DNA from 4 places in the Cytobacillus sp. FSL R7-0680 genome. Region 4 is predicted to be linked to each of the others. Evidence: riboswitches for the same ligand, from Rfam matches in the RefSeq annotation. Region 4 holds a riboswitch; each other region holds the start of a gene.

Region 1 (2,200 bases), 3.8 Mb from region 4:
ACGGCAATAGAGCTACTAACAAAATAATATAAGGAATAGAGCGGATCAAATTGACAATCCAACCGGTAACAGCATTTACAAATCTATTCTTTAAGAACAATCCTTCGTCTGTAACGAATAATAAGATACCTAGTGGAAGACCTAGTATAAGTGCCGCAACTAAAGAAATGGCGACCATATAAATTGTTTGTAATACAGCTGTATTTAGTTCAGGAAGTAACGCCTGAATGGACTCAAGCAACATGTTCAACTACCTCCAAATTCTGTGTTCTTTCTTGAATATATTGTATAGCTCTTTCTATTTCAGGTATTTCGCCAGTCAACTCCATAATAAAAATACCAAGAGGTACTTCTTGAATATATTCAATCTTGCCGTGAAGAATATTTCCTTTTACTTTGAATGTTTGGAACAGTTCAGAAACAACAGATTCTTCTGCTATTGCACCTTTAAATTGAATCTTAATGATTGTTCCCTTCCTGTTTTCAACCAATTGTTGTGGTAAGTCAAATTGAAGAACACTCTGAATGAAATCCTTTGTAAGTGGTTCAATTGGATTCGCAAATATATCATACACCGGTCCCTCTTCTATGACCTTTCCATCTTGCATAACAGCTAACCTATGACAAATCTCTTTGACTACTTCCATCTCATGAGTGATAAGTACGATGGTTAATCCTAGCTTTTTATTAATTGATTTTAATAAGTTCAGGATTGATTTTGTTGTTTTAGGGTCTAGAGCTGACGTGGCTTCATCGCAAAGTAAAACCTTTGGATCATTAGCGAGTGCTCTGGCTATTCCTACCCTTTGCTTTTGACCACCACTTAATTGTGTGGGATACTGATGAATTTTATCTGCTAAACCCACTAATTCTAATAGTTCTTTCACCCTGATATCTATTTCTTTCGGGCTTTTACCTGCCGCTTTTAAAGCAAAGGCAATATTCTCATACACTGTCTTCGAACTCGCTAAATAAAAATGCTGAAAAATCATACCTATCTTCTGCCTTGCTTTTCTTAATTCTTTACTTGTTAAAGATGTTAAATCAACGCCATCAATTTTCACTTCACCAGATGTCGGTCTCTCCAATAAATTTAGACAGCGTAATAAAGAACTTTTCCCTGCTCCACTATAGCCAATAATCCCGTATATTTCCCCTTCTTTAATAGAAAGGGATACATTGTCAACCCCTATTACTTGCTTCTTTTTGCTTTTATAAATTTTCACTAAATGATTGACTTCAATCATTTACCTCACCCTCCCTAAATCCTCTACAACATAAAATGAGCCTCTTTCACTTTGAAAGAGGCTCAACAAATGATTGTTATTAAACCTTATCTTTCAGAATGAAATCATTCTGCAGGATTTAGCACCTTCCCTTTAAAAGGAGGTTGCCGGACATCTTCGGGCCTGGTCCCTCAGTCTCTCTCGATAAGAATCATATTAAATTTAATGTGTTGCTTTGATAAAGGAAATTTTATCGGGTATTGAATTAATTGTCAATAGTATTTTGATTATTTATGCATTTACTTATCTTCCTCTTCGTTTAAACAAGAAGATAAAAAAAATTGTTCCTAATAAAGCTGTGATTAGACCCACATACAAGATGATTGCTGACGTTTTGAACTTTACTGTACTAGGTTGCTCTTCTTGTCCACGTCCCTCACCACCAGGCATACCTTCAAACCCTTCTGGTGTCTCAAAATCTCCTTCCTGCGGAAAGTCTCCATTGCCTTGCGGATGTTCAGGCATTTCACCATCAATGTTTCCTTCATTACCGTTTGGCGGTTGGAATACTTCTCCTCTTTCTTGACCTTCCTGGTCATCACCACCTGCTCGGCTAGGGAACATGTTATTGACTTCAGAAGCTTGTGATTCTACTTCTAATTCACCTGAAAGCTGAGCAAGTATCGATTCTGATCTCGCCTCAGCAAATGCTGGTAAACTCTCATCACCTTGCACTGCTTGTAGAAATTCTTCTGTTGTATAAAACTTGGTAGGATCCTGTTCTACATAAGGAAGAATCAATGTACTAATTTGTGTAGTTGTATTTTGGTAAGACTCTTTTGTCATATATTCTTCGGCAATCTTTTCAAGGTATGCTTCATATTGCTTTTTAAATTCATCATTTGCCAATAAAGCATTAAGTAAAGGCCTCTCATCTAAAGAAGTACCAGCTACAGGTTCTGAAATACTGAAAT
Region 2 (2,200 bases), 3.5 Mb from region 4:
TCATTTTTTATTTTGTTGTTTCTTTTTCAGAGCAAATCGTTTCTTCTCGGTAATGTCAATTTGGGTAATATCCCCTTCGTGTACAGTAATGGTGACACAACCATATTCGAGTTCCTTTAATGTTGTGAGAATGGTATGAATTTTATCTTGATCAATGTGTTTTTCCATAAAATTCTCCTTTATGGGACTTATTTTAGTCTTTTTACAAGCTCCTCTATTTCTGTAAGTGTTAACTGTTCTAATTCATGTCGCTTGAACTTTATTTCATCTATAGTAAGCATAAGGTTGATTAAGGTTTGTTTTCTCTTTGCTATCGCTTTTTGTAAAAACTTAGCCAACCTCTTTCCCCCCCCACTCGGTGTTCTTTTTTTCTTCATTCATCGTATCTAGAAATTCTGTTGTATCCTGAATAATTTTGGTCTGATCATAATCCATGGATGCTACATGGTATGAGTTGTAAAGGACTCGAAGCCATTTATGATCTGTTTGAATTTCGATAAAAATACGATCTGTATTCTCTGGAGGTACAACATGATCATGGATAGACTTAAAGCATAATATTGGGCAATGAATTTGAGATAAACTTTTTCCTGCGTCACTCATTACCTTTTGTAAAGAGTGAACTGCTTTTACCGGAATATTATCGTAAGTAATTTCATGTATAGTCGGATTTTTGATATCTGGGCTACCTTCGTCAATATAGTGTTTCTCATCGTAATATCTTAAATACTCGTAATCTGGTAATGTCAGTGCAGTATTAATTAGGATCAGTCCATCTAGCTCTCCATATTTCTTAGCTAACAACAGCGCTAATGCACCGCCCATAGATTGACCTAAACAATAGACTTGTTTGCACTTCTCCTTTAATTGCTTATAAGCTGTAACAACATCATTGAACCAATCATCATAACCATATAACTCTAAATCTCTGCTTTTTGTTCCATGTCCCGTGAGCCTTGGGGCATGAACAGTAAAACCCCTATTTGCAAGTTCCGCACCCAAGTCCTCAATGCTCTGCGGTGTTCCAACAAAGCCATGAATGAGGAGAATACCAATGTCCCCACCTTCATAATAAAAAGAATCTGCACCTGGTATAACTGTTGATTCTACTCTTTTCATTTTTTCGTCCTCCTTTATATTGCAACATTTTGGTGGACAATGGTTGACTACCATTGCCGATTTTTCCCGTTGATGTAAATCTAGCTGCACTACTGCCTTTGGAGGTCCAATCAGCTACTTTAATTCCAACTTAACAAATAGGTTTAATCAGTTTAAAAACAGCATTTGTATAGAGGAGATCATCCCTTGGTGATTAAATCATGCAAAATAAAAAACCTCTTCTGACAAGAAGAGGTTAAAGTTCCGTTCTTTATCTCTCCTTATCTTTCAAGCAACAGCTTGCTGGAATTGGCACAGTGCAATAAATTGCCTGTTGCCGAGGCTTCAAAGGGCCAGTCCCTCCACCTCTCTGGATAAGAAAAATCATATTAAATTTTATATCATTTACTCTATAATATTTATCAATATTTGTCAATTATTTTTTAAAAATTAAGATGATTTACTCATTCGCCCATCCATTCTGGCTTATGAAAACCTTTAAAGTTTTCTTCAATTACTTTTGCAAATTCCTCCGACTCTATGGCTTCAATGATATCCTTTGCCATTTGGGCGTCCTTATCTTCTTTACGAACAACAATCCTATTTTGGATTTCCTCAGGAATTTGATCCCGATAAATTGCTGTTGTTAAATCTAATCCTGCAGCAACCGCAAAGTTACCATTAACAGCAGCAAGATCAACTGATTCAAGAGACCTTGGCAGTTGGGCTGCATCTACTTCATGGAATTTCAAATTTTTCGGGTTAGATAATACATCATTTACTGTTGCATTGACTGGGTTTATATCATCTTTCAATTCTATTAAACCAGCATCACGCGCAACTGTTAATCCTCTCGCTAAGTTTGTAGGATCATTAGCAATGGCCATCGTGCTGCCATCTTTCACTTCTTCAAGGGAGTTGAATTTTTCTGAATAAATACCAATTGGAGCTGTAGGAACAGAAATAATATCTACTAGATCCATCCCTTTTTCAGTGTTAAAATTCTCTAAGTACACTTTATGTTGAAATAAATTACCATCCAAATCTCCACTATCTAAAGCAATATTCGGTTGAACATAATCATTAAATTCCTTTACTTCTA
Region 3 (2,200 bases), 3.8 Mb from region 4:
AATCAGGAGCCACACCATAGAAGTTTGAAGAAGTATAGGCCCCACTATATGCAGGATGTGCCATGATAGGTAACTGCACTTCATTGTTTTCAGCTAGTGTTTGGAGCATATCTAGACCGTAAGTGTGAACATTGAATAATAATGCATCCGCACCTAATTCGCTCGCATGTTTTGCTTTATCTACTAAATCCATTGTTCTCCCAGATAAATTGACTGCATAAAGTGTCCTTTTTCCAGTCTTTTCATAGACTTCATCTAGTATTTCTTTACCTGCGATAATTCGGTCTTCAAAAGAGATGTTGACATCAAAAAGAATTTCATCATCTTTTACAATATCAACGCCCCCCATAGCCTGGTCTCTTAACTGTTCTCTTAAAAAGTGAATATCCCTGCCGATAATGCCTTTAAATATACTCATAAGTAATGGGCGGTCTTGAATATTTAGTTTCGATCTTATATTTTTTATACCGAATTTTGGTCCAGGAAAACGGGAAAGATCCTCATTATCAAATTCCAGATTTAATAATTTTACTTCACCATCTAGAGATAACTTTCCAAATACAGTTGTTAAGATTGCTGGAATATCAAATGTGAAATTATATGTAGGGTAGGCGATACTAATTTCGCACCTTACTTCACCGAATCGATTGGGATGTTCATCATCATAAAATTCTTGTAGTGCAGTGACTCTGCCTTTATGTTTTAGTAATTGTTTTTGCTCAAGTAATGGTAACGCTGTCCACGAGCCTATCGTTAATCCTAAAGCGATATCCTCTGCTTTTTTCTCTAATGAACCGGGTCTTGCGTATACTTGATAAGTTGCAATTACATCTCCCATATGAGAACCCTCCCTGATGATTTCGAATTAACATTGACAATAAAAAACCCTCTTCTTAATCAATAAGAAGAGGGTTAGTTCGCAGTGATAGAACCTTCTCCTTATCTGTCAGCATGATTGCTGCAAGAATTAGCACCGTGTTCATTTAGAATCGGTTGCCGGGCTTCATCGGGCTCGTCCCTCCGCCTGCTCTTGATAAGAAAATTTATGATTATCGTTTTAAATTTTTGCACAATTGTATTATGTCACCAGGTGTTTTATCTGTCAACAGAGAATTTTTTACGTTATATGACAAAATTCTTTTCCTTAAAAAGATGAAAAGTTTTAAAAAAAAGATTGACACTTTTTTATAATCGGTGCTAGTATTTGCTCAAGATATTTCAAAAAATGAATCTTTTATACTCTTATCAAGAGCAGGTGGAGGGAAATATGGCCCGATGAAACCCAGCAACCGACCGTAATATCGTTGTGAAACGAGGCGCAGCTAGAGAATTTCTGCGCCTAATGTAAGGCACGGTGCTAATTCCATTCAGAAGTTATTCTGAAAGATGAGAGGCAAAATCGTAATGACGAATGCCTCTTTCTGTACAGGAAAGGGGCATTTTTGTTTCTGTAATGACAAAGCAGGTCCGACTACATCTCTTCATGTAGTCACCCCTGTTTTGTGCCACAGATAAATAAAGAAATAAGGGGGAAGAGATATGGCTGTTTTAGATAATATAGGTTATCGCGCTTTGACAGAGGAATCAGCGTGTGAATACGTGAAGAGTTTAAAACTGTTTTTACCGGATGAAAAAATGACGGTGGAAGAGATTGGTGATGGTAATTTGAATTATGTTTACCGTATTACTTCTAATCATAAAAGTGTAATTATTAAGCAAGCACTCCCTTATGCAAAAGTAGTCGGAGAAAGCTGGCCTCTAACACTTAAACGTGCAAAACTGGAGGCAGAAGTGCTTAAGAAGCATGGTGAATTCGTTCCTCACCTCCTCCCAGCAGTACTAGCATCAGATGAAGAGCTAGCATTAACTGTGATGGAGGATCTTTCCCATTTGACAATTGTAAGAGACGGATTGATTCAAGGGGATCATTATCCGAATTTATCAGCTCATATTGGTGAGTACTTAGCAAAGACATTGTTTTCAACTTCAGATTTTGCTCTTCATCCGTTTGAGAAAAAGAAATTGGTCGCTAAATTTTCAAATCCTGAACTATGTAAAATCACTGAGGATTTAGTATTCACCGATCCATTTTTTGATGTGGAAACGAATGATTTTGAAGCTGAGTTGGCTGAAGTGGTTCAGCAACTATGGGCTAATGACAAGTTGAAACTTGAAGTAGCCAAAATAAAATATGCTTTTC
Region 4 (2,200 bases):
CAGACCTTGAATAAATAACCAGCTATTGAAGGCAGACAGCGTTGCCCCTAAGTCATGGCCAAGTTCAAATCTTGCTTTAAGAATAAAAGCTTTTTCCCTAGAAATTTCAACATAGCTGCGATTACCAATAGCAGGCTTTTTCTCATTAAAGGAAGGAAATCTTTCGTTACTCCATTCGAATCTTCCTCCATCTACAATCACCCCACCGATTGCCGTACCATGTCCACCAATAAATTTAGTTGCTGAATGAACGACTATATCCGCGCCAAATGCAAGTGGTTTTAGTAAAAATGGCGTAGTAAATGTATTATCTACTACTAATGGTAGGCCGTGACGTTTCGCTATCTCACTTAACTTTTCTAAATGTGCTACCTCCATATTCGGGTTGCCAATTGTCTCTGTGAAAATCGCCTTTGTCCTTTTATTAATTTTTCCTTCTAAAGATGTAAAGTCCGTCCCATCAACAAAATGAACATTGATACCGAATTTACTAAACGTTTCTGCAAATAAATGGTAGGTACCACCATAAAGAGCCTGTGTAGAAACTATCTCATCGCCTGCTCTTGCAAGTGTTAAAAGGGCAATGGAAATCGCTGCTTGCCCAGATGAAACAGCAAATGAGGCTACGCCACCTTCTAACTGTGCCATTCTCTCCTCAAACACTGCATTGGTTGGATTTGCATTCCTTGAATAAATAAAGCCAGGCTCTTGCATCTGAAATAAGCTTGCTGCATGATCGGTATCTTCAAACACATAGGATGAAGTCATGTATATTGGTACGGCTCTCGACTTTGTAACAGGATCTGGCACTTGCCCCCCATGAAGCGCTATTGTATCAAACTGGTGATGATTCATTTTTCATTCTCCTCTCACATTTCACTTATAATAAACAAACTCGACTCGGAACCATCTTTCAGTGATGAGCTTTTGAATATGCCAGCACAATGGTTGTTTTTTCATAAATTGAATTTGAAACATCAATTTTTTATGTCCAACACCTTTTTTCAAGAGCAGAAAAAAGACCACTTTCAATAAAAAGAGATTGTACTCTTCCATCGAAAGCCGCCTTTAGTCGTCTAATCGGCATAGATAAAGCCCCTCTTGCTAAAGAAGAGGGGCTCACGATATATCGCCATATCCTCAACTTATCTATCTTGGAATTAGCACCGTTACCTGGTTTTGGTCGGTTGCTGAGGCTTCAAAGGGCCAGTCCCTCCACCTCTCTTGATAAATTGATTTTTTTAAATTTTAGAGTCATTAATTATTAATCAGAATAACCTTATCATCCGGCGCTGTCAACAGCTTTTTATAATAAATCTTTTATGCAGCACAAAGTCTTTCTTTTGCCTTTATTACTGACACCCAATATTCAACTGGAGATACAAAGGATTGCAAATAATTCAGCTCTTTATTATACATAAGAGCCTCCACTAAAAGATAAACAGACGTATCATTTAAATCGTTAACAATCATATCAAGCAAAGTTGCTTTCATATTCATAATATCTTCATAATCATCGATGATAGCTAACTTATCATCTAAATATGAAAGAAAAGCTTGTAAATGAACAACCTCTTCTTGTAATTCCTTCCACCCTTTATCCTCAGCTAATACGTTTACATAATTAACAAATTGATTGTACTCTTCATGACTATCTCTTTTAATTTTCTCTGCTAATATATCAAAAAATACATGATTGGACATATCCTTGCTGTTCACTATTAGAGCACCACCTTTACTATTTATATAAAATTATAGACCTTCTCTTTTAAATATTCAATAAAATCACATGAAACTATTTTCAATTAAGGAGTCGGGTGGTGTGTAGTTTTAGTCTAAATTAAACCAAGTAGCTGGGATATAAGGGGGATACAATAATTTCTAATTTTTCTTACGCATTCGAATGAAAGTTGAAATCACCCTTCCACTACTAGATGCATATCCAGCTATTTATGTAAGCTTTGTTTTGCCCTTTTACCCGGCTCATACTTCAATTTGATTCTTTGTTAGCTTCGTTTCTCTCTTTTACATGGCTCATACTTCGATTTGCTTCTTTTTAGCTTCGTTTTGCTCTTTTACATGGACCATAACTAAATCTCTTTTAGCTATGGCAAATAACTTTCCCTTCGATGCAACCGCCTCATATATAGTAGGATTCAATCATTCATCCCCTCGCTCGATAGCCAAATTGTGCAGAGAT

Evidence for each region. A riboswitch is a leader RNA that binds a small molecule or an ion and turns the genes downstream of it on or off. The one in region 4 is predicted to bind S-adenosylmethionine.
Region 1: linked by a shared signal. The riboswitch ahead of MKY26_RS00440 (methionine ABC transporter ATP-binding protein) and the one ahead of MKY26_RS19275 (O-acetylhomoserine aminocarboxypropyltransferase/cysteine synthase family protein) in region 4 are both predicted to bind S-adenosylmethionine.
Region 2: linked by a shared signal. The riboswitch ahead of MKY26_RS01985 (alpha/beta hydrolase) and the one ahead of MKY26_RS19275 (O-acetylhomoserine aminocarboxypropyltransferase/cysteine synthase family protein) in region 4 are both predicted to bind S-adenosylmethionine.
Region 3: linked by a shared signal. The riboswitch ahead of MKY26_RS00120 (2,3-diketo-5-methylthiopentyl-1-phosphate enolase) and the one ahead of MKY26_RS19275 (O-acetylhomoserine aminocarboxypropyltransferase/cysteine synthase family protein) in region 4 are both predicted to bind S-adenosylmethionine.

Annotation. Positions count from the first base shown of each region.
Region 1 covers NZ_JBBPAO010000001.1:82,525-84,724, reverse strand. Annotated here, with positions in the region: gene MKY26_RS00445 (methionine ABC transporter permease) at 1-244, opposite strand, end outside; gene MKY26_RS00440 (methionine ABC transporter ATP-binding protein) at 234-1,247, opposite strand; SAM riboswitch class I at 1,331-1,437, opposite strand; gene MKY26_RS00435 (CotH kinase family protein) at 1,530-2,200, opposite strand, start outside.
Region 2 covers NZ_JBBPAO010000001.1:393,338-395,537, reverse strand. Annotated here, with positions in the region: gene MKY26_RS01995 (YezD family protein) at 1-168, opposite strand; gene MKY26_RS01990 (hypothetical protein) at 189-338, opposite strand; gene MKY26_RS01985 (alpha/beta hydrolase) at 331-1,119, opposite strand; SAM riboswitch class I at 1,377-1,479, opposite strand; gene MKY26_RS01980 (MetQ/NlpA family ABC transporter substrate-binding protein) at 1,563-2,200, opposite strand, start outside.
Region 3 covers NZ_JBBPAO010000001.1:18,188-20,387, forward strand. Annotated here, with positions in the region: gene MKY26_RS00120 (2,3-diketo-5-methylthiopentyl-1-phosphate enolase) at 1-838, opposite strand, end outside; SAM riboswitch class I at 937-1,040, opposite strand; SAM riboswitch class I at 1,240-1,393, shown strand; gene mtnK (S-methyl-5-thioribose kinase) at 1,540-2,200, shown strand, end outside.
Region 4 covers NZ_JBBPAO010000001.1:3,843,699-3,845,898, reverse strand. Annotated here, with positions in the region: gene MKY26_RS19275 (O-acetylhomoserine aminocarboxypropyltransferase/cysteine synthase family protein) at 1-855, opposite strand, end outside; SAM riboswitch class I at 1,143-1,234, opposite strand; gene MKY26_RS19270 (hypothetical protein) at 1,321-1,719, opposite strand; gene MKY26_RS19265 (hypothetical protein) at 2,035-2,160, opposite strand; gene MKY26_RS19260 (IclR family transcriptional regulator) at 2,165-2,200, opposite strand, start outside.